One region of the Exiguobacterium sp. s6 genome, then DNA from elsewhere that is predicted to be linked to it. Evidence: predicted binding sites of a transcription regulator. Region 1 holds the regulator's gene; the other holds the start of a gene.

Region 1 (15,482 bases):
CTATGTGAAAGACGAACGTCATTTGAAAGTCATCAGCACGGACGATGAGGCCCCTCTCTATAACGACACACTGTAACACACAGCCCCCTTCGCGCGAAGAGGGCTGTTCTCAATTCTCGTAATGAATCTGTTGGTGGTGTTGTAGAGGATACGTAATCAATTGCTCACTGTCTAACGGTTCATGGAACAGTGACACGGCCGTGATTTGGTTGTTGTCATACGTCCGATAGTAATAGATACCATCATCGACGTTACAGCACGAGGAATAGATGGTGTACTCATACGTCCCGTCCTCGGCCTCGTTCAAGCCACGTGTTTGCATCACCGTATCCAACAGCTTGAAAAATTGCCCGACCGCGGACACCTCGGTCGGTTCGCAGACCGAGTTAAATGTAGCGAACGTTGCCCGGACGAATCGTGATGTCGACGATAAATCACCCGGCAAGCCTTGCCCGCCTAATCCGAGACAATAGGCATCGAGGTTCAATGTCGGCGCGAACGTATTGGCCGGCAGTTTCGTCGAGACGTGCCGATAATCGTTCAGATTGAACAGCTGATACTCGAATGACGGATTGTTCGTCAAGACGCCGACTGGATTGTCGTACACGCGCAACCCGTCCGTCATCGGCTCGACGACGATCGAGGTATCCTTGTCGGCGATCATCCAGTGCAGCGGGTGAAGCGGGAGCGCGTCGCTGAAATTGAGATTGATCAGATGAATCGTCGCCAATCGCTCTTTCACTTCCTCGATTGTCGCACACTGGCCGAGGATCCACGGGATGAACTCGAACGGGGAGACGTTGTCTTGTCCGTCGACTTCCGGCTTGAACACGGCATTCCCCGGGAAGTTCAACCCCGCCATGCTGAGCCCTTTCTCGTTCGTCGCCTCGTAATAGAGTGGATAGTCTTCCACGACGGTCGCCATCCCGATCATCGCGTAATGGTTCGCATTCTCGCCCATCCGTCTGAAGTTGAACGGATAGTGTCGGGGCGTGATCGTCACTTGCTCGTGATAGGACACGTTCAAGTCTAAGTTTCTGCCGAAGTAGTGGGCGTGCGGAGCGTACGTGATTGCTGTACACATAATAAGACTCCTTCCAATCCAATGCAGACAATAACAGCACTCTTTGTCCTATTCACGTTTTCAACTGACATCAACCATAAGAAAAAACGATGAGGCGTGTGCCACATCGTTCTTCATATTAATTCAGTTCGGTCTCGACCGCTGTTTCCGGCATGAAAAACCAAAGTCCGATTCCTTTCAATCCGAATACGAACGCCAAGGTAAAATATACAAATGATTCAAGCGGATAACTCATTGTGTCGACGAAGAACGACACGAAGGAAGCAATGACCAAAGTGACGATGATGATACGTAAAGCGAGCTCATTCGCCTCACGTCCAATGGCTTGACCGACTTTTTCATCGTGGGCAAACGCTATGTCTCGACGCCACGCATAAAAGAACAGCGCAGACATCATGACGGTCGTATCCGGCACCTCGCCAAACCAAATATCCCCAATCACAAACCCGAGCATGGCGAACATTCCGAGCTTCAGTTTATCCCTTTGCTTGAGTGATGCACGGGGCCACAGTGATTTTTTCATAACACAATAAACCCGACCGTCAACACACCATATAAGAAACCGAGTACGATCACACTGATGGCGATCGACTTATATTGTGGATATTTATGTAACACGACCGCTCCCGCGATGACGTGAATAAACGCGACGATGAACGTCACAATCGCAAAGCCCATTGGTTCATTCCTCACTTCCAAAAAAAATAAATAGAAAATCATGGGAATTCATCCGTTTCCCGGTACAATAAAGTCTGCATTCATTATATCAATTCTCGGAAAGAAGGCACATCCTATCATGAATTATTCACGTACCGATTTATCGACGGAGGAAATGCTCCTCGTCAACAGCGAAGTCGAGAAAAAGAAACGCAATCTCGTCGTCGCGTACTTGCTTTGGTTTTTCCTCGGCGGATTTGGTGCTCACCGCTTCTACTTCAAGAAAACCGGTAGCGCCCTCGCGATGCTTGCTCTCACGGTCGGTTCAATCGTCCTTACGGTTGTATTGATTGGTTTTATCGGGCTGTTCGTCGCCGGCATTTGGGCGCTCGTCGACGCGTTCCTCATGCCAGGCTGGCAACAGCGCGAAGTCGAAGCCATCGAACGCGAGACAATCGAGTCGTTGAAGACTCGCTCTGAGCGTCAAGCTGCCTTTTAACGACCAGACGGTCACGCCAACGCGTGACCGTCTTTTCTGTTAGAAGCTATTCTCTTTCAAGTAGAACGCGAAGTTCCGATGCTTCCGTTCTTTCGTCGCGTAATGAATCCATAGCCACGCGAGCGACTCGAGCTCTCGCGCCAGCTTCAAGTGACGGAGCGTATGGGCGTCGAAACCAATCTTCGAGGCAAGGTCTTGGACGGCCCGGACCGATTCTTGCTCGTCTCCGGCGATGAACATCATCGACATGTTCGGATTCTCCAAGTTCTCGACGCCGGTCTGGTTGAACGCCTTGACGATGCGGACGTGCGGTGCGAGTTCCTGCAGATGCTCGGCCCCTGATTTCCCTTCCGGTCGCTCGATCGCGTCAAACTCTTTGGCGATTGGATTCGTCACGTCGATGACGATCTTATCGTCCAAGTCCCGAAGCGATTGAATCAAATCGACGGCCGCCGCGAACGGTGTCGTCAATAACAAGATTTGCGCATTCGATGCCACTTCTTGGAGCGACATCGTCCCTTCCCGTTCTGACCGTGTCCCGTACAACACGTCATAGCCGACGTCCTCGAATTTGCGTCCGAGCGTCCGCCCGACTTTTCCGGCCCCTAAAATACCAATCTTCATATAGTTCGACTCCCCTTCACAGTTCTTCGTCCGTCCGTGTCACCGTGCCGCCAAGTTCAGCCGCCAGTCCATCGAGCACCGAGTGATCGAACTCTTCCCCAATCGCCATCACCCCGGTCTGTCCAGGCTCGATATTTCCGACCGTCCGCTTGAACGTCTCTTGAATGCTCTGGACGTGTTTCAAATCTTTCGTTCCTCCGATGAGTCCTCCCGTGAGCGTGCCGAATAGAATCCCGAACGGTCCGCCGAGAATCCCGACGGCCATCCCGATCAAGGCACCTTTCGTCGACTTGTTCGTCGGCGTCAGTTGGACGGCGTCCTCGAACGAGAAGGCCCCGTTATCTTCACGCTTGATGACGACGAGTTGTTCGAACCCGACGAGTCCTTCGGCGTGGTACTTCTTCAACTTGCTGAATGCTTGATACGAGATCGACTCCTCTGGAAACGTGAACGTGACGATATGGTACGGTTGTTTTTCCTTCTTGGCCATATTGGCTCCTCCTTTGACAGGACCAGGTGACACATCAGCTTTCTCTTACCCCTTCCCCGGCTTCAGACGAAAAAAAACCTGTGGAACCTATACATTTCCAGTAGGTTTATATGGTAAAATTTTCATATCACAACTGAGATAGGAGCTACACTTATGTCCCGTCCGCTTCGCAAATCTGCCACGAACCGCTCACTCTTCGGTGTCTACGGCGGCATCGCTGAATACTTTGACTTGTCCCCGCTCGGCGTTCGTCTGCTCTTCCTGATCGTACCGGGGAACTTTCTCATCTATATGATCCTCGCCAACTCGATGAAGGACGCTCCACGCTATCTATAAAAAACTCGGAAGCCGCGGCTCCCGAGTTTTTTTATGCGTTGACTTTGTCTTTCATCGCCGCGAGCGCCCCGCTGTTGATGAAGTGCCATGGCTTGTTGTAGTGAGGTTGGAAGAAGAAGTCGACATAGGCGAGCTCTTCGACCGTCATCTCGTTTTGGATGGCGAGCGACAACGTGTTGACCGCTTGCGTCATGTCCGCTTTTGAGAGGACTTGTCCACCGACGACGCGATGCGTGCCGACTTCATAGACGAGTTTGAACTGAACCGGTTCAGCCGTCGGCATGAACTCCGGACGGTACGCATCTTCAATCACGACACTCTCGACGTCGAGGCCGAACAAGGCGGCCGCTTCTTCTGTGAGACCTGACGAGGCGATATTCCAATCATACAGGCGAAGACCTGACGTTCCTTGCGTCCCTTGATAACGGACACGCGGTGCAATCAAGTTCTCAGCGACGAGCGTTCCCATGCGGACGGCGTTCGTCGCGAGCGGGATGTAGGCATGTGTGCGCGCCGGGTTGTAATAGACGGCACAGCTGTCACCAGCCGCGAAGACGTCCGGGTTGCTCGTGCGCATATACTCGTCGACGATGATGGCGCCGTTGCCGAGCATGTCGACTTGGCCTTGAAGGAGTCCCGTGTTCGGGCGGAAGCCGACACAGAGGATGACGAGGTCAGCCTCGAACTCACCTTTATCGGTCACGACGTGCGTGACGTTTCCATCTGTCCCGCGGAACGCTTCGACCGTCTGGCCGAGCTCGAGGTCGATGCCACGTGACGTCATGTCCGCTTCAAGTTGATCCGTGAACGACTTGTCGAGGTACTTGTTCAAGATGCGGTCGGCACTATCGATGAACGTGACGTGTTTACCGTACACTTCGAACGCTTCGACGAGCTCGACACCGATATAGCCGGCACCGATGACGGCGATGTTCGTCGCATCTTTCGCCCGCTCGATGATGCGTTGGGCGTGGCCATAGTTTTTGCAGAGCTCAATCCCAGTCATCTCGATGCCAGGGAGCGTCGGGACGATCGGCCATGAACCAGTTGTGACGATCAAACGGTCGAACGTGTCATAGACGTCTTCTCCCGTGTCGAGGTTTTTCGCATGGACCGTCTTCGCTTCCGTGTCGATGTTCAACACGTCGTGCTTCATGCGCATCGTCGCGCCGAGTTCTTCGAGTTCGGTCGGTGACGCGTAGAAGAGCTCTTCCGCACGTTTGACGACACCACCGACGTGGAGGGCGATCCCACACGAGAGGAAGCTGACGTTGTCGTTGCGCTCATACACCGTGATGTCGAGATTGTCGTGCTTGGCGAGTAATCCTTTGACTGCTGCTGTTCCTGCGTGTGTACATCCGATGACTGCGATTTTCATATGGTTGTCTCTCCTTTGAGTGTTAGGCAAGTTAGTGTTTGTGATAAATATCACATTTACTTTCTGAACTTAGTGTACTATTTCACAAGAAGGTTTGACAATCCTTTTGCTCACTTTTTCACGTAATTATGTCTAAAGTTTGAACTCCATGTGTGACAACAAAAAAACCGTCCCGCAACCGGAACGGTTCACTTATGAGTTTGTGGTGCGTCGTCCTTTGACCCAGTGATAGATAACGACGCCGATATAGGTGAGGAGACCGATTACATACAGACTAATGCCAATCAAAATCCAGCCCAGCGCGTCCCAACCGCGGACGAAGACGAGTCCGATGATACACGATATGTATCCCACGAGGAGCAACGTCAACGAGAAGACGAGTCTCCGCTTGAATCGCGATTTCAAAAAGTTCAGCACGGCAATCAACAAAATTGTCGTCAACACGCCGATGATGATGAGTTCATCCCCGTAGTACTCCCAAGCCATCGTTTCTCCCCCTGACCTATGTTTGATTGGTTTCATCGTATCACGGCTTTCCCTCGTTCCCTATCTCTAAAAAAAGCCATCCGCATCATCGCGAATGGCTTTTTTGTTAACGAACGTAAATCGTCTTCGTCACGCTTCGGCCTTTTGGCGTCACGAGACGGAGTGTCAATTTCGTTCCTTTCTTTTGTGGGGTGAAACTGAGCGTTGTCGACGTGGCCGTCACCGTCTTCTTCGCGAGGACCGTCGACCCCCGCGTGAGCGTCAATGTGCCATACGCGACGTTCGATGTCGCCTTCAGTGTCTTCGATGCGCTCGATGGAATCGTCGGCGCGAGCGTCGGTGTCGGTCCAGTCGTCACCTTCACCGTCTGCGCATGTCGGAACGTCCCGCTTTGGCTCGTCAACGAGAGCGTCGCATTGACCGGTTGCCTCGTGAAGCGGAGCGTCACACGTCCGGTGCTGCTCGCCTTTGCAGTAGCCAATACTTTCGAACCGTTCTTCAACGTGACCGTGCTATTCGGGATCACGTACCCGACCCAGAGTGACTTCTCATCATTAATCGAGAGCGTCGACAGCGACGTTTTCGGCAACTGAATCGAGACGTCACGCGATTTCGAGCCGACCGATGCTTTGACGCGAACGCGATCCCCCGGTTTGGCGGGGACGGTGTAACGTGTCGTCGATAGGCGTTTGGCCGAGACGAGTTTGTCATTTACATAGAAGCGCACTGTCGCCGTGCTCGTCTTTTTGATTGAGAGTGTCGCTTGTGTCTTCGTCATCAACGTGTCCGTCACACTGAGCGTCGGAGTGAACGCACGGACCGTCTTTGTGAGTTCATACGTCGCATCGCCGCTCGAACGTGTGACGAGAATGACATCCCCTTCTTTTAATGGCGTCTCGAACGTGTACGGCATGACGCGTGTTGTCGCCACATGTGTACCGTTTCGATAGATGCGATAGGCCTGATCGGTACTCGATGTGATGTTGATGGATTTGTCATACATTAACGGTGTCCGAGTCCACGAAAAGACAGGCGGTTCCACTCTTGTCTCCACGGTTGTGAGCCGGAACGCCGAAGCGGGTGCCTCTTTTAATTTGAAGTAGACTTTTGTTCCGATGTCTACAGGCATCGTATTAAACTCTTTAATCGAAATGAGTCCGTCTTCATCTGCCTGCTCATTCGAAATTTCGTAGTATTTCCCACTGCGAATCAACACATCCACTGCGGCGTTCGGCGTCGTTTTCAATGTGACACCTGAAGTGACCGTTTTCGTCAGAACCGAGATACCATTTGATGAAGTATCGTCACTTTCTTTGACCGTCTGAAGTTCAATCGGATCGGCGTAAACACCTGACCCACTACCGATTTTCACAGTCACACGCGATCCAGGTGTGAACCACCGCGCCGGTTGCCACGTATAGCGCCCGGACTCATCCGATTGGATCGTCGCAGATTGATAGTTCAACAATGAATCCGATGAGTTCGATTGATACAAGTTTTTCGTCACACTGACAAACACCGGCGTGTTCGGTGTCGTCTTCCCGCTAATCGGACCTAAGACACCGGTTGGCGGGTCGAGTGTGAGTGGCACATAGTTCGATGCCCATAAGTCTAACCGGCGCTCAAAATCGTTCCACTTAAAAATCATGTCATACGACTCATTCGTCTGTAACGTCAGTTTCCCTTGCTCCCAAACGAACGGGTCGTCTTGATAGGCTAAACGTGCCGTCAGCTCAGTCGCTGGAATCGGTAAGGCCGTACCATCAACGAGCGTGGCCGTTCCGTTGACGTCATATGGACGACCTACCTCATAGCGATTCGTCGTTTTCGGCACATTGACATTCAATTGCCATGGCGCTTTCCATAAAGACTCCGGCGTGTACACTTCCGTCTTCTTCATACCAAACACGTACCACGGACCGTGTTGTCGAATGTCAGCGTCATCAATCGGTGCCTCTTTCCACTCATTCGTGCTGACGTTATAACTGACATAGAATGTCGTATACATTTCTCGCGTCATGAAGTAGTAGGTGCCGTCTTTCCACGTAAGATTACTTACGTTTGGCGCATCTTTCTCAATCCATCGTTTCGTCGCCAAATCGAAAATAAACATGTGCTCCGAGTCATCACTTTTGATCACGAACCATTGATTCGCTTCTTTCATGTGACGGGCCCACCGCACCTGTCCTGAATAGGAACTGATTGTCTCAAGCACTTCTCCTGTCACCGTCCGCTTCGTCACTTGACCGTCGGCGAATGCGAGGACGTTCCCGTCATCGAGCAGACTGTATACCGGATCGCTGCCTTTCGTGAGCGATCCGAGAATATCACCTGACATCGATGTGATAATATACTTTTCGTCATCAGCCCATAACATCATTCCTGTTGTTACATTCGTTGACACGAGTCGATTCTCACTTCCTGCTTCGATTGGGAATGTCGTCGCTTCATTCGTACGTATATCCCACATCACCCACTCCGGCCATCCTTTTAACATAAATCGGCCGTCTCCGATGGCATACATATTATAAGCAGCAGACACGCGAATCGGTAACGTATATTCCTCACCGGTCTCAATGTGAACAAGCGTCTCCGGATCTCCCGAACGCCACACATACCCACTATCTCCTACGACTTCTCCTGCCGGAATGATTTCCGGTTTGGCATAGTCTTCTGCTCGAACTTCGACTCCCGGTGCCACCATCATGACGAGCACCACGAGCATGCTCCATAACCACTTCTTCATCAGTCTCCTCATTTCTGTTTATGAATGTATAACTTTCAAAAATAATCCATTTTTTGATTTAACCCTCCTAATTTTAAGTTGTTTTTTCAAAATTGAATAGCCCTAAAATCAAAAAAACACCACGTCGCATGACATGGTGTTTACTTCTCATTCATTTGTTTCATCAAATCCATCTGTTCTTTCACCATCGCCTCTTTCTCACGTCGGAGCACGCCCCGGTACGTGATGCGTGAGATCGACAAGCTAATCTCATACAAGAAGAAGAGCGGCAGTGACACCATGAGGTGCGACGTCAAATCCGGCGGCGTAATGAAGGCCGCGACGACGAACAAGGCGAAGTAGGCGTACTTCCGAATCGATGACAGGAAGTACGGCGTCACGACACCGATGCGCGTCAAGAACATCGTCACGACCGGTAACTGGAATAACAGTCCGAATGGGATGGTCAGTTGCAGCAAGAACGTGAAGTAGTTCGACGCCCCGATGATTTGCGTCAGACCAAGGTCTTGCCCGAGGTCCGTCGAGATATCGAGGACGAGCGGGAACAACCAATAGTAGGCAAACGCCAAACCGACGAGGAACAAGATAAAGATGATCGGAATATAGGCGAGCGTCGCTTTCCGCTCGTTCGGATGCAGACCAGGTGCGACAAACGCCCACAGTTGATACAGTAGAAACGGACCAGCCGCGACGAGACCGATGACGAGCGCCAAGTTCAAGTAAATCATGAGCGGGTCCGCGACCCCAAAGGCGTTCAATTCAAGGCCTCGTTCGACGAGGTCGGCCTGGAGATAGGCGAGCACATATTTGACACTCGGCAAAGCAATCAAAAAGAAGGCAAAGACGACAAATGCCGACAGCATCAGTCGTCTCCGCAGCTCTGTCAAGTGGTCGGACAGTGCCCGTTCTTGATCAGGTTGATGGCTCATCGCTTACTGCTCTTTCTTCTCAATTTCTTTCTTGTCTTTCTCGTCATGCTCGTTCATCATGCCACTCGTGGCATTTTTGAACTCACGGAGCGTCTGTCCGGCGGCACGGCCGAACTCAGGCAATTTCTTCGGCCCGAAGATGATGAGCGCGATAATCGCGATGACAAACAGACTTGCTCCGCCTGGAATACCGACGACGAGTGACGATAATAGTAATTCCATTATTGATGGACCCCCTCAGCAGATGGATAGTGTTGCATAAAGTAAATGAGCGACTGGAGTTCGATCGACAAGTCGATATGATGGACGCGGACCGTATCCGGCACAGTAAGCCTGGCCGGTGTAAAGTTCAAGATGCCTTTGATGCCGAAGCGGACCAAGTCATCCGCGACAGGCTGTGCATAGGCAGACGGCACCGTCAAAATCGCGACGTCAATCTTGTTTTGCTTCATAATCTGTTCCATCTCATCGACGTGATGAATCGGGACACCGGACATCGTCGTGCCGACTTTTGTCTCGTCTGCGTCGAACCCGACGACGATATGTGTGTTATTGTTTTTAAGGAAGTTATAGTTGACGAAAGCTGTCCCGAGATGACCAACCCCGACCAAGGCGACGTTCGTAATCTCGTCCTGATTCAGTGTCTTACGGAAAAAGTCTAACAGATACTGTACGTTATAGCCATATCCCTTTTTACCGAGCGCACCGAAGTACGAGAAATCGCGACGGATCGTGGCCGAATCGACCTTGACCGCCTCACTCAGTTCAGCAGAAGAGACACGCTGTTTTCCTGATGAATGCAGGCTTTGGATAAACCGATAGTATAGTGGCAACCGTTTGGCTGTCGCTTGCGGAATCTTTGGTTCGTTTTGACTCAACGGAAAGAGCCTCCTTTTTACGACGCGTTTCAAACGAATCTAATTTCATACACCTTGATTGTAAACGAATTCACATAACCACTCAACGAATATACCTGAAAAGACTAAAAAATACAGTATACTAAATAGAGAGAAAGGGGTTTTTTCACTTGATCCTACTGCAAGTCAATAACTTATCGAAATCATTCGGCGTCGAGCCGATTTTAGAGAACGTCAAACTCGAAATCCAAGAAGGCGAACGCGTCGCCCTCGTCGGCCGGAACGGCGCCGGCAAGTCGACACTGCTCAAAGTCATCGCCGGGGAATACAACTATGACTCAGGCGATATCATGAAGCCAAAAGATGTGACGATCGGCTATCTGGCCCAAGATTCAGGACTTGAATCGAACGAGACGATTTGGAACGAGATGCTCACCGTCTTCACCGATTTAATTGAACAGGAAAAAACGCTGCGCCGCATGGAACAAGACATGGGATCTGAGCGCATCTTGAACGACCCGGCCGCCTATGAGCGCCTGTTGTCGTCTTACGATGAAGAACAGCATACGTTCAAAGACCGCGGCGGCTATCAATACGAGGCGACGATCCGCTCCGTCCTTCACGGGATGCGCTTCTATCCGGACGACTTCGAGCGCCGCATCGATACGCTCTCCGGTGGACAACGGACCCGCCTCGCCCTGGCGAAGATGCTGCTTCAAAGTCCAGACCTGCTCATCTTGGATGAGCCGACGAACCATTTGGACATCGAGACGCTCGGCTGGCTCGAGAAGTATTTGAGCGGTTATAAAGGCGCCGTCTTGATCGTCTCCCACGACCGCTACTTCCTCGACCGCGTCGTCTCGGTCGTCTATGAGCTTTCTCGCCACCGGAGCCGTCGTTTCGTCGGCAACTATACGAAGTATCTCGAGCAGAAGGCCGCGATCTATGAGCAAGAGAAGAAGCAGTTCGAATCCCAACAAGAAGAGATCGCCAAGATGCAGGACTTCATCCAGCGCAACATCGCCCGGGCGACGACGACGAAACGGGCCCAGAGCGTCCGCAAACGTCTCGAGAAAGTCGATCGGATGGAAGCGCCGGACGGTGACGAGCGCAGTGCCGTCCTCTCGTTCTCAATCAAACGCCAAAGCGGGAACGACGTGTTGAGCGGCAGCGACCTCGCCATCGGCTATGAGGAGCCGATCGCCCAGCATCTCCGCTTTCAGCTGCAACGCGGCGAATCGGTCGCCCTCGTCGGTCCGAACGGAGTCGGCAAATCGACGCTCTTGAAAGTGTTGACGAAACAACAGCCGACGCTCACCGGTGACATCCGCTACGGCACCGGCGTCGAGATCGGCTACTACGACCAGGAACAACAGAACTTGTCGGATGCCAACCGCGTCATCGACGAGATTTGGAACGACTGGCCGCTCATGCGCGAACAAGAAGTCCGCAGCCTGCTTGGTCAGTTCCTGTTCAGTGGTGACGACGTGATGAAGCGCGTCCATGAACTGTCGGGTGGAGAGCGGGCCCGCTTGACGCTCGCGAAACTGAAGCTCGAGCAGCCGAACTTGCTCATCTTGGATGAGCCGACGAACCACTTGGACCTCGACTCGAAGATGATTCTCGAGAACGCCCTCGTCGACTACCCGGGCACGATCTTGTTCGTCTCCCACGACCGTTACTTCATCGACCGGCTCGCGACGCGCGTCTTGGAGATCACGCCGAACGGCATCGACGAATACCTCGGTGATTACTCGTACTACGTCGAGAAGAAAGAAGAACTCGAAGAACTGGCCCGACTCGCTCGTGAAGAGACGAAACAAGTCATCGTCAAGAAACAGCGCGCCGACAAGGAACAGCAACGCGAGGAGCGCCGGATGAAACAACGGATCGAGGAGATCGAGCTCACGATTGAGCAACACGAGGCCCGGCTCGAGGAAATCGAGCAGCTGTTGTGTGAACCGGACGTCTTCAACGACTTCGCTCGGGCACAGGAACTGTCGACCGAGTCCGATGCGACGAAAGAATCGATCACGGCGCTGTATGCAGAATGGGAGGAGCTCCATTCATGATGCGATTCCGTGCGATGCGAATCGAGTGGATGCACGCCTTCCTGACTGGTCTCGCCTACATCGTGCCGACCGGGACGGAGTACGTATCCGAACTGATTCGTGGGGAACCGACCGTCGTCCCGTCGTTCCTGTTTTATTTCCTGCCGGTCGTCATCGGCTTCATCATCCAGACGTGGAGCGGGATTGTCATCAGCTTGTTGAGCGGTCTGCTCATGAGCACGCTCTTTATCCGCCTCGTCGTCTGGCCGGTCGATGTGACCGTGCACAGCTTTTACACGCCCGGCTCGGTATGGGGCCACTTCTATCAGTCGACGCTCCTCATGTGGGTGCTCGCCTTGATCGTCTATGTCGTGAGCCGAGTGAATATGTGGTATAAACAAAAGAAACATCATCCAGAAGTATAAAAACAGGGAAGCCGCACTCCATTGTGGAGGTCAGCTTCCCTGTTTTACGTTTAGAAATAACGCAACGGTTGGAAACCGCGCGTGTGGAAGTCGAGCTTGATGCCGTCTTCCGTGATAAAAAACACGTACTCGTTCGTATCGACGTCACGGACGAACACTTTGTAGAATGTGAGCGCCTCTTCGTCGTTCGTCACATATTTTGCCTCATGCGTCGAGATGACTTGGGCGAACAATTGCTCTTCGTCAAACTCGTTGACGATGTCCTCGAACTTCGCCGCCTCTTCTTCAGTCGCTTCTCGTCCCGGTGCGATTTGATAATACGCATCGCTCGCTTTCGGCTGAACGCCGAGGTTGCGGTCGACGACGATGACGCTTTCGATGTCTTGGTCGTCTAGGCTCTTATAGCCGTACAACGTCTCGACGAGCGTGTTCTCACCCGTGACCCGGCCGATGCCTTCGAGCGATTCCGCTCCCGTGAGCGACCGGACGCGTGTCGCTTCCGGAACGATTTCTTCTTGATAGGCGATATTATAAGCGCGGATGATTTCCCGTACTTGCAAAAACGTCGCGACGACGAGCAGTACGACGAGACCTCCAATGATTATGCGTTTCATCATCTGTATATTTTCCCCCTAGACTGTCATGCTCTCTTCTAAGGATAACCCAGGAACCGCATTCATCGCCAGTGTATCGCGCTTTCCGCGCACATACGCGTGATGTGCCGCGACTCCAATCATACCGGCGTTGTCTCCGCATAGATCAAGTGGTGGGATGACGAGGCGGATGCCTTCGCGGTCCGTCGCTTCTTTGAGTGCAGCGCGGAGTCCACGGTTGGCTGCGACGCCACCTGCGACGAGCAATTGCTTCGCTCCTTTTTCTTTCACGGCACGAATCGCTTTCTCGACGAGCACTTCGACGACACTCGCTTGGAAACTGGCCGCCAAGTTTTCAGGGATGACCGTCTCCCCGCGCTGTTCAGCGTTGTGGACGGCGTTGATGACCGACGACTTGAGCCCGCTGAAGCTGAAATCGAAACGTCCCGCTTCAAGCCGAACCCGTGGGAACTTGTACGTGTCTTCCCCATCGGCTGCGAGACGGTCGATGGCAGGTCCACCTGGGTAAGGAAGACTGAGCGTCCGTGCGACTTTGTCATATGCTTCTCCGGCTGCATCGTCACGTGTCTCCCCAATGACTTCGAACACACCGTGTTCGGGCATATAGACGAGCTCCGTGTGTCCGCCCGAGACGACGAGACAGACGAGCGGGAACTCCATCTCTTCGACGAGTTCGTTCGCATAAATGTGTCCGGCGATATGATGCACGCCGATGAGCGGTTTGCTATGGGCGAAAGCGAGCGCTTTGGCCGCACTGATTCCGACGAGGAGTGCCCCGACAAGACCTGGTCCTTGCGTGACCGCGACGGCGTCGACGTCTTGCATCGTCACACCCGCTTCACTGAGGGCGTCATCGATGACGTAGGTGATCCGTTCGACGTGGTGGCGCGAGGCGACCTCGGGCACAACCCCGCCAAACCGTTTATGACTTTCAATCTGCGACGAGACGACGTTCGATAAAAGCGTCTTACCGTCACGCACGAGCGCGACCGACGTCTCATCACAACTCGACTCAATCGCGAGGATGAGCGATGTGTCCATCTGTTTCACTTCCTAACTTCGCCCAGTAAATATAGGCGTCTTCATTATTGTCTTGATAATATCGTTTCCGGCGTCCGGCATTTTCGAAACCGAACTGTTCGTACAGCTTTTGGGCGCCGATGTTCGAGACGCGCACTTCGAGCGTGAGCGCCGCGAGTGACTTCGAGCGGGCAAATTCAACGAGTTGCGTCAACAGCAGATTGCCGATGCCTTGCCCACGATATTCCGGTAAGACGGCGATGTTCGTGATGTGCCCCTCGTCTACGATTTGCCAAACCCCGACGAAGCCGACCACGCGTCGTTCATGCACAGCGACGAAATAGATCGCTTGGTCATTGCGGAGCATCTCGTTCATGAACGCTTCTTTCGTCCACGGAATAGCGAACGAGGCCTCCTCGACTTTGGTCACTTCTTCGACGTCGAGCCATGTCATGCGCCGGATTTTAATATCAGCCATTGTTTTGTCCCTCGAGCCATTTCGCTTCCGCCTCAGCGAGACGAAGATACTCGGGCTCAAACGCATGGACATCATTCGTGGCCTCACCTAAGGCGACGAGATCGCTCGCACGGCCGTAACTATGCGCGGCCGGTGCTTCGGTATAGTCGTAAGACGCGAGTGCGTCACGGAACGGCTCCACGTCGCCGACGACGACGAACGGTCCGCTGATATTGGCTTCAAGCCAAGCGGCGACCGATGCGTGACGGTCGGGTGTGACGGCCTCGTTCTGTTGATAATGCCCGATATAGGCATTCCCTCGGCGGGCATCGATAAGCGAGACGATTGGGAGCTCCGTGTTCGGGGCCGCCGCCATAAGACGGAGCGCCGAGACCCCGACGAGCGGGATTTGAAGCGTGTAGGCGAGCGTCTTCGCTGTCGTGACACCGATGCGAATCCCCGTATAAGATCCAGGACCTGTCGTCACGACGATGCGTTCGAGTTCGGTCGGTGTCCATTTGACCGCATTCATCAATTGTTCGATCATCGGCATGAGCGTGACGGCATGATTTTTCGAGACCATGACCGTCGCCTCGGCTTGAATCTGTCCGTGCTCACTCAAGGCGACAGACAGACGTGTCGTCGACGTGTCAATCATGAGTTGTTTCATGCGAGCACCTCCTTCACGAGTGCATCGTACGTGTCGCCGACGGGCGCGAACGTCAGTTGACGTTCCTCGTCCCCGACTCGCTCGATTGTGATGGCGAGCCGTTCCGTCGGAAGTGACGACTCGATCAAGTTCGACCATTCGACGATGGCGACACCATCA
Region 2 (15,482 bases), on a different contig from region 1:
GACGGCCTCTTCGGCGACGCAAATGGAAGGTGCGGCGTTTGAAGGCGGCAAAGGCTTAAATATTTGGGATTACTGGTATATGCAACAACCGAACCGATTTTTCAATGGCGTCAGCGCGACCGAAGCGTCTAACTTCTATCATTTGTACGAGCAAGATATCGCGCTCATGAAAGAGCTCGGGCATAACACGTTCCGCTTCTCGATTTCGTGGTCACGTCTATTCCCAGACGGCGTCGGTGAGGTGAATGAAGAGGCGATCGCGTTCTATAACAATGTGATCAATTGCCTCATCGATCATGGCATCGAGCCGTTCATCAACTTATATCACTTCGACATGCCGATGGCGCTTCAAAACCGAGGCGGCTGGGAGTCACGTGACGTCGTCGACGCTTACGTACAGTTCGCGAAGACGTGTTTCGAACTTTTCGGAGACCGTGTGACGACATGGTTCACCCATAACGAACCAATCGTGCCGGTCGAAGGTGGATACTTGTACGATTTCCACTATCCGAACGTCGTCGATTTCAAGCGTGCCGTCCAAGTCGCTTACCATTCGATCTTATCGAGCGCGCTCGCCATTCAGGCGTACCGGGAGCAGGGACAGGCCGGTCAAATCGGGATCATCCTGAATTTGACACCGTCGTATCCGCGCAGCCAACATCCGGCCGATGTGAAGGCGTCACGCTTGGCCGACGCCATCTTCAACCGCTCGTTCTTGGACCCGTCCGTGCTCGGGACGTTCCCTGAAGAGCTCATCGACGTGTTACAGGAACAAGACGCGATGCCGGAGATGCAACCTGGAGACTTGGATCTCATTCGGGCCAATACGATTGACCTTCTTGGCATCAACTACTATCAACCGCGTCGGGTCAAGGCAAAGGCGTCGCTTCCGAATCCTGATGCGCCGTTCCTGCCTGAGAATTTGTTCGACTTCTATGAGATGCCGGGTCGCAAGATGAACCCGTATCGTGGTTGGGAAATTTATGAGCAGGGCGTCTATGACATCTTGATCAACTTGAAAGACAACTACGGTAACATCCCGTGTTTCATTTCTGAGAACGGGATGGGCGTTGAAGGAGAAGAACGTTACCGTGACACCGACGGCAGCGTCCAAGACGACTACCGGATCGATTTCATTCGCGAGCATTTGAAATGGACGCATCGGGCGCTCGAAGAAGGTGCGAACGTGAAAGGGTACCATTTATGGACGTTCATGGACAACTGGTCATGGAGCAACGCCTATAAGAACCGCTATGGGTTCGTCGGTGTCGATTTGGCGACCCAAGAGCGGAGCGTTAAAAAGTCTGGTCACTGGTTCAAACAAGTGATTGCCAATCATGGATTTACAGATTAATAGGAAAAGCTGACAAGGACCTACTCTTTGTCAGCTTTTTTTGATATATTATTTGTATATGTCTATACATGAGGTGGAATATGTCTACAAAGAAAAAACCAAAATATGAATCGATTGCTGACGAGATTCGGCATCGCATCAATGAACAGGCTTATGAACTCGAAACACCGCTCCCAGATGAGATTCAATTAGCGGAAGAGTTTGGTGTCAGCCGCATGACGATGAAGCGCGCTCTTGAGATTCTCGTGATGGAAGGCTTGATTTATCGGAAGCGTGGCAAAGGGACGTTCATCTTGCCGGCCAGTTTCCAAAAAGAGCGCATCAACATCATCAGTAAAGAGACGAGAGGATTGACGCAAGTCATCGGCGACCGCAGTTTGCGCAGTGAAGTGCTCGATTTTGAAGTGAAGTTCCCGACCCAGGAAGTCGCCGACCATTTGATGATTGAGCTGACGGAACCGGTCTATGAGATTCGTCGTGTCCGCTATGTAGACGAAGAGCCGTACGTCATCGAATTGACGTACATGGTCGCCAATCTAATTACAGGACTGTCGCGTAAAATTTTAGAGAAGTCGGTCTATAGCTACATCCAACAGGAGCTCGGTTACACAATCACGAGCTCACACAAGATGATTCGGGCCGATAAGCCTGACGAGTACGACCAACGCTACTTGAAGAATGACATTACCGACCCAATCATCGAAGTCGAACAAGTCGTTTACTTGAGTAACGGGAAGCCGTTCGAATATTCATTCGCTCGGCACCGCTATGACAAGTTCGTCTTCTCTTCGGTCAATATCGTTCGATGACGTCGCCTGAAAAGGCGACTTTTTGCGAAGGAGGTTCTCATGAACGTTCACATTGAACAAGCCGGGTATGAACACGGTGAGTCGGTCATCGAGGCCATCCGGTTCGAGGTCCGGCCGGGCGAAATCGTCGGGATGATTGGGTCGAACGGGGCCGGGAAGAGCACGACGCTCGCCTGTCTCACCGGAACGATCCCGTGGATGCGGGGCGAAATACACATCGACCGCTACGCCTATATCCCCGAGCAACCGGTTTACTATGATTATTTGACGCTCGAGGAACATATCGCTCTCGTGTTGGAATTGACGGACGTTGATAATCGTGAGCGGACGGAAGAACTGATCCGGTTGTTTCGGCTCGAGACGGTCCGCCACGACTATATCGCCTCGTTCTCAAAAGGGATGAAGCAAAAAGCGATGATCCTCTTGGCGCTCATCCAAGAAGCGAAGTTTCTCCTTATCGATGAGCCGTTCGTCGGACTCGACGCGACGACGACGATCCAGCTGCTTCGTTTACTTGAAGCGGAACGCCGTCAAGGCACCGGGGTGCTTCTCGTCACCCACGTCCTCGATACGGCAGAGCGATTATGCGACCGCTTCGTCTGGATTGATGACGGACGCATGCTCGCGGGCGGGACAAAAGAAGAGTTGCGTCTCAGCCTGCACACCGAAGGCGAGTCGCTGTTCGATATGATGGAAGATGTGGTCATGCGATGAATGAACATCAGCTGTTTGCTAGACGTGTCCGAACCCATGTGACCAAACAGTGGAAAACGTGGCGGCTCATCTTGGATTGGACAGTCGTTCTGTATGGCGTCATTCCGTTCGCCATCTTTCTCGGGTATCAATACCGATTGCTTTGGCAAGGCGAAATCGAGTGGGTGAGTCAAGTGCCGATGTTCGTTTGGGCGCTTGGAATTGGAATTGTCCTCCTCAGAAATCAGTTTTTCGTCTGGGTCGAACGGGCGGACGTGACGCTGGTGGCCAAACGTTCTTTGGTTCGCAGGTTGAAACACGATTCGTTGCTTTATCACGCCATCAAACTCGGTGCAATGTTCCTCTTTGTTTTGTCGGCGTTCATGCCCGTGCTTTGGCTTGACGGTTGGCCCGTTGCCTCTATATTCGCATTCGGGATCAGCCTCCTGTTTTTGACCGGGATTCATACGTGGATCCGTTATCAGTTGACGGTCCGGCGCAGCCATTGGATGTTACGAGTTACGGTCACGTGTGTGACGTTCGTTTGTATGTATGCGCTCCTCATCGACTCACCTTTATGGTCGGCCGTACTCGGCAGTGGTCTTGTTGCATTTGCGATGTATGTCGGAGAAGGGTGGCTGTCACGCCACCCATATCTTAGCCAAGAACTCGAACGGAGTGAGGCGTTGCGTACCGCCTTTGACCGGGCATTATTATCGACGTCGGGCGCCATCGAGAAGCCGAGCCGGCGCAAGCGTCCGCTCTATCGACCGAGACCGAATCGGTTTGGGACCGCCCGGCGCACGACGGCCATCTTACTTTATATACGGACGCCGCGTCATCGGAACTTATGGCTGCGTCTCATCCCGCTTGCCGTCACGGGGATGCTCCTCGTACCGAGTTGGTTTAAGTTGCTCATCCCGCTCTACGTCGGCTATGTGATGTGGCAAGAACGACAGGCGTTTAAACAAGAGATGGAGCGGCATCCGTTTTTCCGCGCCATCCAAGAAAGGACACATTCATGACTGAACAAGACTATGAACGATTGCTCCAAATCGAGACGGCGAAACCGCAACAAGGGTTCCCGGCCTCGGCTGAATATCATCGCTATGAACCGACCCCGTATGAGGCGCTCGACTTGTTGCGTGACGCCTATCCGCTCGCGGCCACGGACACGGTCGTCGACTTCGGATCGGGGAAAGGGCGCCTCCCGTTTTATCTCGCCTATACGTTCCGAGTTCGGGCCATTGGCATCGAGATGGATGGCGGCTTCCACGAAGCGGCACTTGAGAATTGGATGAACTACGCCAAGAAACACCGGACGCGTGGCAGTGTCCAGCTCGTCCGCGGTTACGCCGAACAGTTTGAGGTGCCGGCTGAGGCGAACCGCTTTTATTTCTTCAACCCGTTCTCGGTGAACGTGTTCCGGCAGGTCGTTGCGAACATCATCGAGTCGGTCGAGCGCGCACAGCGTCCGGTCGACCTCATCCTCTATTATCCGGCCGATGAGTACTTACATTTTTTGAATGACGAGACGCCTTTCCGCTACGTACAGGACGTTCGCTTGCCGTTAAAGAATCTCCATGAGCGCTTTCTTATTTATCGTTTTGATATGATGGAGTCATCTTGGTAAATGGGGAGTGGATCATCGTGAAAAAAGAAGATATTTTAGATGCGTATCGTTGGCGTCAAGCGACGAAAGAGTTCGACGCGGACCGCAAAATCGATGAGGAAGATTTCGAATTCATTCTGGAGACGGGTCGCTTATCACCGAGTTCGTTCGGTTTCGAGCCTTGGCAGTTCGTCGTCATTCGTCGCGAAGACTTGCTCCGGAAGATCAAAGACCACGCGTGGGGTGCCCAAGGACAGGCGTTAACGGCGAGCCATTTCGTGTTGATCTTGGCGCGGACGCCTGAAGCGATGCGCTACGACTCGGACTACATCCGTCACATCGTCACGGACGTCCAAGGACGGACCGAGGACGAGTACGCCCTTCGGGTGAAACGGGTCCGTGAGTTCCAAGAACAAGATTATCGACTGTTAGATGATGAGCGTGTGTTCCAAGAATGGATTAAACGCCAGACGTATATCCCGCTCGGCAACATGATGACAGCCGCCGCACAGATCGGCGTCGACTCATGTCCGATTGAAGGGTTCAATCAGGCAGACATCGATGAATTATTGATCTCGGAAGGGGTCATGGAACGAGGTGCCTGGTCGCTCTCGGTCATGGTCGCGTTCGGACATCGGGCCCGCGACTTCGCGCCGAAGACACGTCGCGATTTCAATGAAGTCGTCAAATACATCGGATGAAAAAAAGCTCAAGCGCCCGAGGCGCTTGAGCTTTTGCTTATTTCCAGTCCGTGATGCGGTCGATTGGGAAGCGGACCGATTGGTAACCGTCTTCCGCGGCTTTTCCGATTGAGAGGAGCATGACCGGAAGGTAGCGCTCTTTCTCGAGGCCGAACGCTTCCGCGATGTTCGCTTTGTCATAGCCACCGATCGGGTTTGTGTCGTAGCCGTGGGCACGGGCGACAAGCATAAGTTGCATTGCGACGAGACCTGAGTCGAGCAAGATGCTGTCTTTAACAGACTCTTTCGGTGCGTCTTTGAAGATGCCTTTGATCATGTCAACTTGACGGTCGCGGACTTCTGGTGGCATGAGGCCACGCTCGACGGCCGTATCAAAGATCTCTTGTGTGTAATCGGCCATCTGGTAGTCGGCAAAGATGGCGATAACGGCTGATGACGTCTCGACTTGGCGTTTGTTGAAGCTTGCGAGCGGAAGGAGAGTATCTTTGCCTTTTGCGCTATCGATGACGACGAAGCGCCACGGTTGAAGGTTGAGTGATGACGGTGCCGTCGTCGCTTCCTCCAGGATTTGTGTCATCTCTTCTTTTGAGATTTTGACGTTCTCATCATAGACGCGAATCGAGCGGCGTCCTTTGAGGATTTCCATAAAGTCTTTCTGTGTTGTCGTGTTCATATAAGGGTCTTCCTTTCATGTTGAATGTTGGTTTGTAACGTATTTAAAAGTTCGAGTAACTGTCGTTGCTCCTCTACCTTCATGTTTACAAAAAGACGGTCCGATAAGCACTTCTTTTGCTCGGTCCAATGTGCAATCCGCTCCCGACCGACATCGGTCAAATCGACAAAGATGACCCGATTGTCTTGGAGGCAGCGTTCGCGCGTAATCAAGCCCTGTGTCTCGAGCTGTTTCAAATGTCGCGTGATGGCGGCATGATCGACGCCGACCCGTTGTTGCAGTTCACGCTGACGCAAAGGGCCGACGTGATGCAAGTTGCTCAAAATATCGAAGCGGGTCGAGCTGAGCCCGTCCATTTCCGTATCGAACAGTTGGGCCAGTTCTTTTTGTACGGTGATGACATGGTAGAGAATCTCATCGCTGAGCGAACAAGCGTCGCGCATCGGGTATCCTCCTTCAAAAACTAATTGATGAATCAATCATTGATAGGTCACACAAAGTATACTAATCGGTTTTGAAATAGATCGCAAATAAAAAGTTTCAAAAAAACTGTTGTCAAACTGTTATATAATAGTCTATATTTAAGTCAACTGATATATAACAATTGAATGGGAGGATGTGACGGCTTGGAACATTACAAACAAGTAGGTACTTATCACGTACATGAAACGTTGCTCGACTTCATCTCGGCTCGTATATTGCCTGAAGAAGAGGCACACCAACAATTTTGGCCTGGGGTCGGGCGCCTACTCGATGAGTTCATTCCTCGGAATGAGTCACTGCTTCACGAACGTGAGTCGTATGAGCGGCTATTACAGGGGTGGTACAGCGAGCATAAGCAAGCATTTGACATGGAAGACTACGAGCGTTTCCTTCGGTCCATCGATTACATCGAAGCAGCCGTCCCCGATTTCAACATCGACGTTACGGGTGTCGATTCAGAGATTACAAGGCAAGCCGGACCGCAGCTCGTCGTTCCGCTCGACAATGCACGCTATGCATTGAACGCGGCGAACGCCCGCTGGGGAAGCCTGTATGACGCCTTGTACGGAACGGACGTCATCGACGAAGAGGACGGGAAAACGAAGTCGAGCGGCTATAATCCAGTTCGCGGTGAAGCGGTCATCGCCTATGCCAAACAATTTCTCGACGATACATTTCCGCTCCGGGAGGGCTCGCACGAAGAAGCGAACGGCTATCTCGTGTCAGAGGGCAGGCCATACGCCATCATCGAAGGGAACCGCATCGCGTTTCAAGACGATTGTCTCGTCGGCTATGTCGGGGAAACGAGTGATCCGAATAAGCTCTTGCTCGTCCATAACGGGATTCACGCCGAGTTGCAGTTTGACCGGGACCACCCAATCGGACGGGTCGATCGAGCAGGGCTCATTGACATCGAACTCGAGTCCGCCTTGTCTGCCATCGTCGACTGTGAAGACTCGGTTGCCGCTGTTCGGGCGGAAGACAAGGTCCACCTTTACGCGAACTGGCTAGGCCTGATGGACGGGACGCTCGAAGCAACATTCACGAAAGGAGGTCGGCCGCTCACTCGGAAGTTGAACCCTGACCGGAAGTATGTCGGGAAAGACGGGCGTGAAGTCACGCTTCCGGGCCGATCGCTCCTCTTTATTCGAAACGTCGGGCACTTGATGACGACAGACTTGATGCTCGACGCGGAAGGACGTGAAGTACCGGAAGGGATCTTGGACGGGATTTTCACTGCGCTCATCGCGAGCCGCCACCTTGATGCCAGACGAAATTCCCGCGAACGCTCCATCTATATCGTCAAACCGAAGATGCATGGATCTAAGGAAGTCGCGTTCACGAACGACTTGTTCGATGCGATTGAAGATGTACTCGAGTTACCGCGTCACACGCTCAAAGTCGGCGTGATGGACGAGGAGCGACGTACGTCGCTTAATTTGAAGAACTGTATCGAGCAAGTGAAGGAACGCATCGTCTTCATCAATACCGGATTCCTCGACCGGACGGGCGATGAGATTCACTCCTCGCTCACGCTCGGACCGATGCGCAAGAAAGGCGAGATGAAGACATCGGAGTGGCTCGATGCTTATGAACGTCTGAATGTCCAGATCGGGCTTGACGCAGGATTCCATCAACGCGGGCAAATCGGGAAAGGGATGTGGGCGATGCCCGATCGGATGCGCGACATGATGCGTGAAAAAAGCAATCATGTCCGGTCCGGGGCGACGACGGCTTGGGTGCCGTCCCCGACGGCGGCCACGCTTCATGCGCTGCATTACCATCAAGTCGATGCGTTTGACGTTCAGCGTGAGTTGGCGAATCGTTCGTTTGATCCAGCAACTGAGCGAGGGCGTCTGCTCGAGGTACCACTCGCCACGCGTCTCTATACAGATGAGGAAGTGAACGAGGAACTCGAGAACAACCTGCAAGGGTTGCTCGGTTACGTCGTCCGTTGGGTCGAGCAAGGTGTCGGTTGCTCCAAAGTGCCAGATATTCATCATGTCGGGTTGATGGAAGACCGAGCAACGCTTCGTATTTCGAGTCAACATGTCGCCAACTGGCTATACCATGGAATCTGTAGCCGTGAACAAGTCGAAGCGACGCTTTACCGGATGGCCGAGGTCGTCGACGCGCAAAACGCGGAAGATCCGCACTATCGTCCGATGACGCCAGATGTAGACTGCTCCATCGCCTATCAAGCGGCGAAAGAGTTAGTGTTCGAAGGCGATGCATCACCAAATGGATATACGGAACCGATCCTGCACCGGCGCCGCCGACAGTTTTTACAACAAGTGACATTAGAACCGAATTTAAAAGGAGGAGCATCATCATGACAACGAAAAAAATCGAAAGCGAACAGTTGATTGAACGTTGGGTCGTCCGTCGGATCGTCTCGGGGGAATCGACAGCGGCGCTCGCTAACACGGCGTTCGTCTATGGGAACGATTTGATGCGCCTCGTGCTCGACCGGGCCGACGGGTCGCTCCAAATCATGAGAGAGCCGGTCGAAGAGGTCGTCATATTCCGTAAACCAGAAGATCGTGACGAAGAAAACGTCTGTCGTTGCTGCGGGATGGAGCACTCGTCATTCAAAGCGGCGCTCGAATGCTGTGCATACTTGGATTAAGCTTGCATTATCTGTTATATAACAAACGATAAATATATAAATTAATATAATACAGGAGGAATGGATATGAATGAACAACAAATGCAACTAGAGGATATGTTACAGTCGGAACGGTTTAACGGGGTCGAACGTCCATATGGGGTCGAAGACGTGATGAGGCTTCGGGGGTCTGTCCTAATCGAGCATACGCTCGCGACAAAAGGAGCGGAACGGTTATGGGAGTTACTCCACGAACGAGACTACGTCCACGCGCTCGGCGCGTTGACGGGGAACCAGGCCATCCAGCAAGTGAAGGCGGGTCTCGAAGCCATCTATTTGAGCGGATGGCAAGTCGCCGCCGATGCGAACTTGTCGGGGCACATGTACCCGGACCAAAGCCTATACCCGGCTAACTCGGTGCCGAGCGTCGTCAAACGGATTAACCAGGCGCTTCAACGGGCCGATCAAATTCAAACGGCGGAAGGGAAAGGCGATACGCATTGGTTCGCCCCGATCGTCGCTGACATGGAAGCCGGTTTCGGCGGTGTGCTTAACGTGTTCGAGTTGACGAAGGCGATGATTGAGGCGGGTGCAGCCGGCGTCCACTTGGAGGATCAACTCTCTTCAGAGAAGAAGTGCGGTCACCTCGGCGGCAAAGTGTTGCTGCCGACACAGACGGCCGTGAAGAACTTGATTGCCGCACGGCTTGCGGCAGACGTCATGGGGGTGTCGACGATTATCGTCGCCCGGACGGATGCTCACGCAGCGAATTTGATTACGAGCGACATCGACCCAATCGACCATCCGTTCATCGTCGGTGACCGGACGCCGGAAGGCTTTTACCGGACCGAGGCGGGAATTGAACAGGCGATCGCGCGCGGTCTCGCCTATGCACCGTACGCCGACCTCGTCTGGTGCGAGACGTCCGAGCCTGATTTGGACGAAGCGCGTCAATTCGCCAATGCGATTCATGCGAAGTATCCGGGGAAACTCCTCGCTTACAACTGTTCGCCTTCATTCAATTGGAAGAAAAAGCTGTCGGATGAGGAGATTGCATCGTTCCAACAAGAGATTGGTGCGATGGGATATAAGTTCCAATTCGTCACGCTCGCTGGCTTCCACTCGCTCAACTTCGGAATGTTCGAACTCGCACGCGGGTATAAAGACCGCGGGATGGCCGCCTACTCGGAACTGCAACAGGCCGAATTCAGTGCAGAACAGCACGGTTATACGGCGACACGTCACCAACGTGAGGTCGGGACCGGGTATTTCGATGAGGTGTCTCTCGTCATCTCGGGAGGCCAGTCGTCAACGACGGCGCTGGCCGGTTCGACCGAGGCAGAACAATTTGAAGCGCCGTCCCATTAAGCGTCGCCCCTCCACAAGAGGGGCTTTTTTTGTGTCCAAATTCAGAACGCGTGCATCCTGTTCACTTAAATGTGACGTATTTCACATTTTTGTCGTCAAACTCTTGCTACGCTGAACATGTCAAAATGAATATGGAGGTTATGACAGATGACACAGACATTCACGGGCGATACGCACGTATCTGAAATCGTCAAACAATGCCCGCAAGCGGCAGACATTTTCAAACGGAACCGAATCGATTTTTGTTGTGGCGGCAACCGACCACTCGCTGAAGCGACTGATAAATCGAAACGGTCGACGGAAGACATTTTAGAAGAAGTTAATGCGCTCTATCAACGCAAGCAAGAGATGAACGAGAAGAGTATCGATTGGGATGCCGCTTCTTCTTCGGAATTGATTGAGCACATCATTTATAAGCATCACCAGTTTTTGACGGACGAATTGCCACAGCTCACACCATATGTGACAAAAGTGTTCCGGGTTCACGGACAAAACCATCCGCACCTCGGACGCATTCATCAACTGTTCAATCAATTGAAAGTGGAACTTGAACAACATATCGTCAAAGAAGAAACAGAAGACTTCCCGACGTTGCTTCGTCACGAGACGGCACCGACAGCTGAAACGAGACGGGAGCTTGATGACATCTTGGCCTCGCTCGAGTCAGAACACGCGGCAGCCGGTGACATTTTAAAAGAATTGCGTCAAATCACGAACGACTATACGCCGCCTGAAGGAGCGTGTGGGACGTATCGTCTTGTCTATCAACGGTTAGAAGCGCTCGAATCGGATACATTTGAACACATTCATCTCGAAAACAACATTTTATTCCCGCGGGCGCGCACGTTCGCTTAAGCAGTGGCACACCTCTACTTACGTGGGGGTGTCTTTTTGTGACGTTTGATACAGATGGGAGGCAAATCAAGCGCTACGATAAAGGGGAAGCAAAGGAGTGATTAATCATGAAACGGGTGAGTGGAGTCATCGTAGGGGTGACGGTCGCCTTATTACTAAGTCAAGTCTGGTCGAGTTCAGATTCGGAGGACACCGTGACCATTTTGGCGGCGGCAAGCTTAGGACCGGCTTTAGAAGCGGTCGAGCGACAACTTGAAGCGGAATTCGATGGGATCGACATTCGGGTCGTGACGAACGGGAGCGGCGCCTTGCGAGCACAAATCGATCACGGGTCTCCGGCAGATATCTTTTTAGCCGCGAGCGTTGATGATGTCGACCGATTACAAATCCCGATTCTAGAGCGGGATGCGTTTTTGCATAACGAGCTGTGGCTCGTGACACCGAAAGGGAAACCGTGCGCGGAGACGTGGGACGACTTAAACGCATGTGCTCGGATCGTCATCGGTGACCCGGTCAATGTCCCGGCCGGTCGCTACGCGAAAGCGGCGCTAGAAGTGGAAGGCGTGTGGGAAGAAGTGGAACCGCGAATCATGTTCGCCCAGAATGTGAGACAAGTGTTGACGCTCATCGAACAAGGCGACGCCAATGCGGGATTCGTCTATAAGACGGAACTGACGACGGACGTCGAGTCGCTTCAGTCGGTCCCGTTTGAAGCGACGGGTACGATCGCGTATCCAGCGGCCCGGTTGACGCACAATCCATACGTGCGCGATGTTTACGCGCGTTTGTTTGACGATGATATCCAAGCTCACTTTTTAGCGAAAGGATTTTCTAAATGACGCAATCTCCACTTCAACTCACATTCGAAGTCGGGATGCTGGCGACGGTGAGCGCCTTCGTCCTCTCCTTCGGAGCAGCCTATTTCATGCATCACCGTCAATTCAAAGGAAAGCGGCTGTTGGAGACGGTGTTTTTACTGCCGCTCATCTTGCCGCCGACAGTCATCGGACTATACGCCTTGATTGTCCTCGGGAACAACGGGATCGGCGGATTGTTGCCGATTACTATCTTGTTCACGAAACAGGCGAACGTCATCGCGTCCGCCTTGGCCGCGTTCCCGCTCATCTACCAAACGATTCGTCTCGGTCTCAAACAACTCGATGCGGAATGGTATGAGGCCGGACGCGTGCTCGGCGGGTCAGAGCGTCAACTGTTCACCTACGTGACGATTCCGCTGCTGTTACCTGCGTTGACGAGCGGCTTCGTCCTCGGCTTCGCCCGATCAATCGGCGAGTTTGGGATTACGATGATGATTGCCGGAAATATCCCGGGCGAGACGATGACGCTCGCCACAGCGATTTATATGGCGACAATCAACGGTGATATGACCCAGGCACTCGTCTGGAGCGGATGGTTGGTTGGTTTGGCGTTTTTAGTCCTCTGGCTGAGTGAACGTTATGGCAAGCGTTCATATTAGTCGATCACGTCGACTTTTTTCACATAAGACCGGTTCGGAGTATTTAAGATACTCGGACCGGTCTTTTTCCAAATGTGGACGTGGTCCCCGACAGCGATTTGCTTGAACGTGGCTTTCACTTGAAACTTGAACCAGCTTACGTCTTCCGGTTCGCTTTGCGCGAACAAGGTGTCAGGAGAGAGTGTGGCCTCTTCTGCGGTAATTCCGCTGATGACGAGTGCGGTGCGGTCAGATTCATTTATTTCAATCACATACCCCTCGACATCTGGTTCGGTCGTCGCTCGATTGGCGAAGACGAAACCGATGGAAAAGACGACGAGCATGGCCGCGATGGTGAGGAATAACATGATTTTAAGCGATGATTTCATAAGGGAACGCCTCCTTCGTTCATTATTCTGTCACGTCTCGAATCGCTTATCTGTGAAAAAAGTAACAGTTAAGTCGAGATGTCATCTTTATGATGAAACTATGAAGTCGCTCGGAAAGAGAAGGGGGAACACATATGTCCGATCGTTATTTTTATTCGACCGCCGCAAAGTGGTCGTTCGTAGGATTCACCGTCTTGGTGCTCTCGACATGGATCGCCTCGGCAGGATTTGAGCACGTAGACATGGCGCTGTTCGGCTACTATATCGCCGCCGTCATTTGCATGATTGGGATGGTCGTCCGCTTGACGTTATTTTTTGCACGGCCGGCCACCTCACAAGTATTGAAGCGGAGCCTCAAACAAATGAAGGCAGAAAAGAAACGGGCCAGCAAGGCCGTCGCCGCCACGACCGTCAACAATATTGTCTTACAGAAGTTCATCTGGGAACGTGGCTGGTACCGCTGGACCCAACATATGTTGATTGCCTGGGGATGTCTCGGGTCGTTCGCCATCACATTCGGGCTGACGTTCCAATGGATGCGGTTTGATTTGATTGATATCGAGACGTATCAGATTGTCGTCTTTAACATCCCGACCATCAAGATGGCTGCGCACGGGTTGTTCGCGGAGCTCGTCTATAACGGGTTGAACATCACCGCGCTCATGTTGCTCGTCGGCGTGCTCATGGCACTCTATCGCCGGATCAACGACCAGGACGTGAAAGTGACCCAGCGGTTCGAATTTGATATTTTACCGCTCCTCATGTTGCTCATCGTCACTGTCTCGGGGTTGTTGCTGACCGTTTCGTACGTGTTCTTCGGAGGCTTCATCCATCACGAGCTCGCCTTGTTCCATCAATTGACCGTCATCATCTTTTTATGTTATTTCCCGTTCGGTAAACTGTTCCACTTGCCGGTCCGACCGATGGCGGCCAGTGTCCCGATGAACTACCGGGAAGTTGAGGCAGATGAGACACGTGTCTGCGCCGGGTGTGGGACACGTTATGCGACGGACAATCAAGTCGAGGACGTCCAAGCGATTTTGCAAGCACAGACGATCCAGCTCGGGCTCAGTGACGGGACCCAGCTCTCCGATTACTGCCAACCGTGTCGACGTTCGATGCGTGTGAAGATGCAATTGAACTTGATGAACGGACAGTTACCGACACACCCGGTCGATACGAACACGGGCATGTCGATGCCAGGATTCGGCCGACCGAAGGAGACGAAAGGTGAGGCAAAAGATGAGACACCTGTGCGTTAAGTGCGGCGAACCGACCGGCACGCTTGAAGAGATTGAACAAGTGAAACAATTGCTCGAGGGGTCGGACCAACTCGTGAAAGTCGATGCGGCGCACACGGTCCAAGACCTCTGTCACGCCTGTCGTCGTCGCGCCCGGCTCGATTCGGCGCTCGGACGGCCCGGAAGTGACGGGATGCATTATCCGCTTCAAACGATTAACGGCTATCACGTCAGTGGATTTTCAAAACGAAGAGCGGAAACGTTCTATGGAGGGGAAGACGATGAGTGACTTTTTAACGTCGCCAGAAGTACAGAATTTAATCAAACCGGGTGAAAAGTTGATCACGACCCACTGTTGTTACTGTGGCATGCAGTGCGGCATGCATATCCGGGTCGATGAGAAAACCGGGGCCGTCAAAGGCGTTGAACCACGCTACGATTTCCCGGTCAACAAAGGAAAACTTTGTCCGAAAGGCGTCACGGCCTATCAAACGATCGAACATCCGGACCGCATCATGACTCCGCTCATCAAACGGAACGGCAAGTTTGAAAAAGCGACATGGGAAGAAGCGCTCGACGTGATCGAAGCGAACTTTAAACGCATTCAACGAGAGCATGGGAAAGATGCGGTGTCCGTCTTCGGCGGCGTCTCGATGACGAATGAAAAATGTTACCTCGTCGGGAAGTATGCCCGGGTCGCACTCGGCACACGGTTCATCGATTACAACGGTCGCTTCTGCATGTCGTCAGCTGCCGGCGGTTTCTTAAAGACACTTGGGATTGACCGCGGAGCGACGCTTCCGTGGACGGAGTTCGAGCACGTCGACACATTCTTTGTCGCCGGTTCGAATATCGCCGAATGTCATCCGACGACGACGCAACATATTTGGAAGGCGAAAGACAAAGGCGCGAAAATCATCGTCGCCGACCCGCGTGAAATTCCGATGGCGCGCGTCGCCGATGTCCATCTCGATTTGAAGCCAGGGACGGATGCGGCGCTTGCGATGGGACTGCTCAACTTTTTAGTCGAACACGATTATGTTGATCAAGCGTACGTGGATGAGCGTTGCGATAACTATGAAGAGTTGAAAGCGTCGGTCCGAGACTGGACGCTCGAACGGACGAGTGAGGTGACCGGTGTCGCCATCGAAAAACTCGAGAAGGCCGGTCATATTTACGGGAAGAGCCCACGTTCGGTCATGTTGTTCGCCCGCGGCGTCGAACAACAGTCAAAAGGCGT

What was found. The regulator Rex, encoded in region 1, represses fermentation and respiration genes when NADH is low (regulators of the CRP and FNR family bind a similar motif). The targets are predictions, from matches to a motif close to TTGTGAAATATTTCACAA.
Region 2: the regulator Rex is predicted to act here: its motif matches at 10,371-10,388, upstream of ric (iron-sulfur cluster repair di-iron protein).

What each region holds. Positions count from the first base shown of each region.
Region 1 is NZ_JACSLN010000004.1:4,954-20,435, reverse strand. Features, by position in the region: gene KNP75_RS13940 (hypothetical protein) at 1-76, shown strand, start outside; gene bsh (choloylglycine hydrolase) at 110-1,084, opposite strand; gene KNP75_RS13930 (hypothetical protein) at 1,203-1,607, opposite strand; gene KNP75_RS13925 (hypothetical protein) at 1,604-1,762, opposite strand; gene KNP75_RS13920 (TM2 domain-containing protein) at 1,881-2,240, shown strand; gene KNP75_RS13915 (NADPH-dependent F420 reductase) at 2,280-2,864, opposite strand; gene KNP75_RS13910 (hypothetical protein) at 2,881-3,354, opposite strand; gene KNP75_RS13905 (PspC domain-containing protein) at 3,508-3,690, shown strand; gene KNP75_RS13900 (FAD-dependent oxidoreductase) at 3,722-5,068, opposite strand; gene KNP75_RS13895 (YesK family protein) at 5,261-5,554, opposite strand; gene KNP75_RS13890 (hypothetical protein) at 5,661-8,300, opposite strand; gene tatC (twin-arginine translocase subunit TatC) at 8,441-9,229, opposite strand; gene KNP75_RS13880 (twin-arginine translocase TatA/TatE family subunit) at 9,233-9,451, opposite strand; gene KNP75_RS13875 (redox-sensing transcriptional repressor Rex) at 9,451-10,107, opposite strand; gene KNP75_RS13870 (ABC-F family ATP-binding cassette domain-containing protein) at 10,257-12,158, shown strand; gene KNP75_RS13865 (hypothetical protein) at 12,155-12,562, shown strand; gene KNP75_RS13860 (hypothetical protein) at 12,613-13,179, opposite strand; gene tsaD (tRNA (adenosine(37)-N6)-threonylcarbamoyltransferase complex transferase subunit TsaD) at 13,195-14,217, opposite strand; gene rimI (ribosomal protein S18-alanine N-acetyltransferase) at 14,189-14,674, opposite strand; gene tsaB (tRNA (adenosine(37)-N6)-threonylcarbamoyltransferase complex dimerization subunit type 1 TsaB) at 14,667-15,323, opposite strand; gene tsaE (tRNA (adenosine(37)-N6)-threonylcarbamoyltransferase complex ATPase subunit type 1 TsaE) at 15,320-15,482, opposite strand, start outside.
Region 2 is NZ_JACSLN010000002.1:160,225-175,706, forward strand. Features, by position in the region: gene KNP75_RS11770 (glycoside hydrolase family 1 protein) at 1-1,354, shown strand, start outside; gene KNP75_RS11775 (GntR family transcriptional regulator) at 1,435-2,163, shown strand; gene KNP75_RS11780 (ABC transporter ATP-binding protein) at 2,203-2,877, shown strand; gene KNP75_RS11785 (ABC transporter permease) at 2,874-3,881, shown strand; gene KNP75_RS11790 (class I SAM-dependent methyltransferase) at 3,878-4,489, shown strand; gene KNP75_RS11795 (NAD(P)H-dependent oxidoreductase) at 4,507-5,169, shown strand; gene KNP75_RS11800 (nitroreductase family protein) at 5,207-5,842, opposite strand; gene KNP75_RS11805 (MarR family winged helix-turn-helix transcriptional regulator) at 5,839-6,285, opposite strand; gene KNP75_RS11810 (malate synthase G) at 6,469-8,661, shown strand; gene KNP75_RS11815 (hypothetical protein) at 8,658-8,954, shown strand; gene aceA (isocitrate lyase) at 9,021-10,301, shown strand; gene ric (iron-sulfur cluster repair di-iron protein) at 10,449-11,156, shown strand; gene modA (molybdate ABC transporter substrate-binding protein) at 11,264-11,995, shown strand; gene modB (molybdate ABC transporter permease subunit) at 11,992-12,633, shown strand; gene KNP75_RS11840 (DUF3221 domain-containing protein) at 12,630-13,001, opposite strand; gene KNP75_RS11845 (MFS transporter) at 13,136-14,263, shown strand; gene KNP75_RS11850 (hypothetical protein) at 14,244-14,531, shown strand; gene KNP75_RS11855 (molybdopterin oxidoreductase family protein) at 14,524-15,482, shown strand, end outside.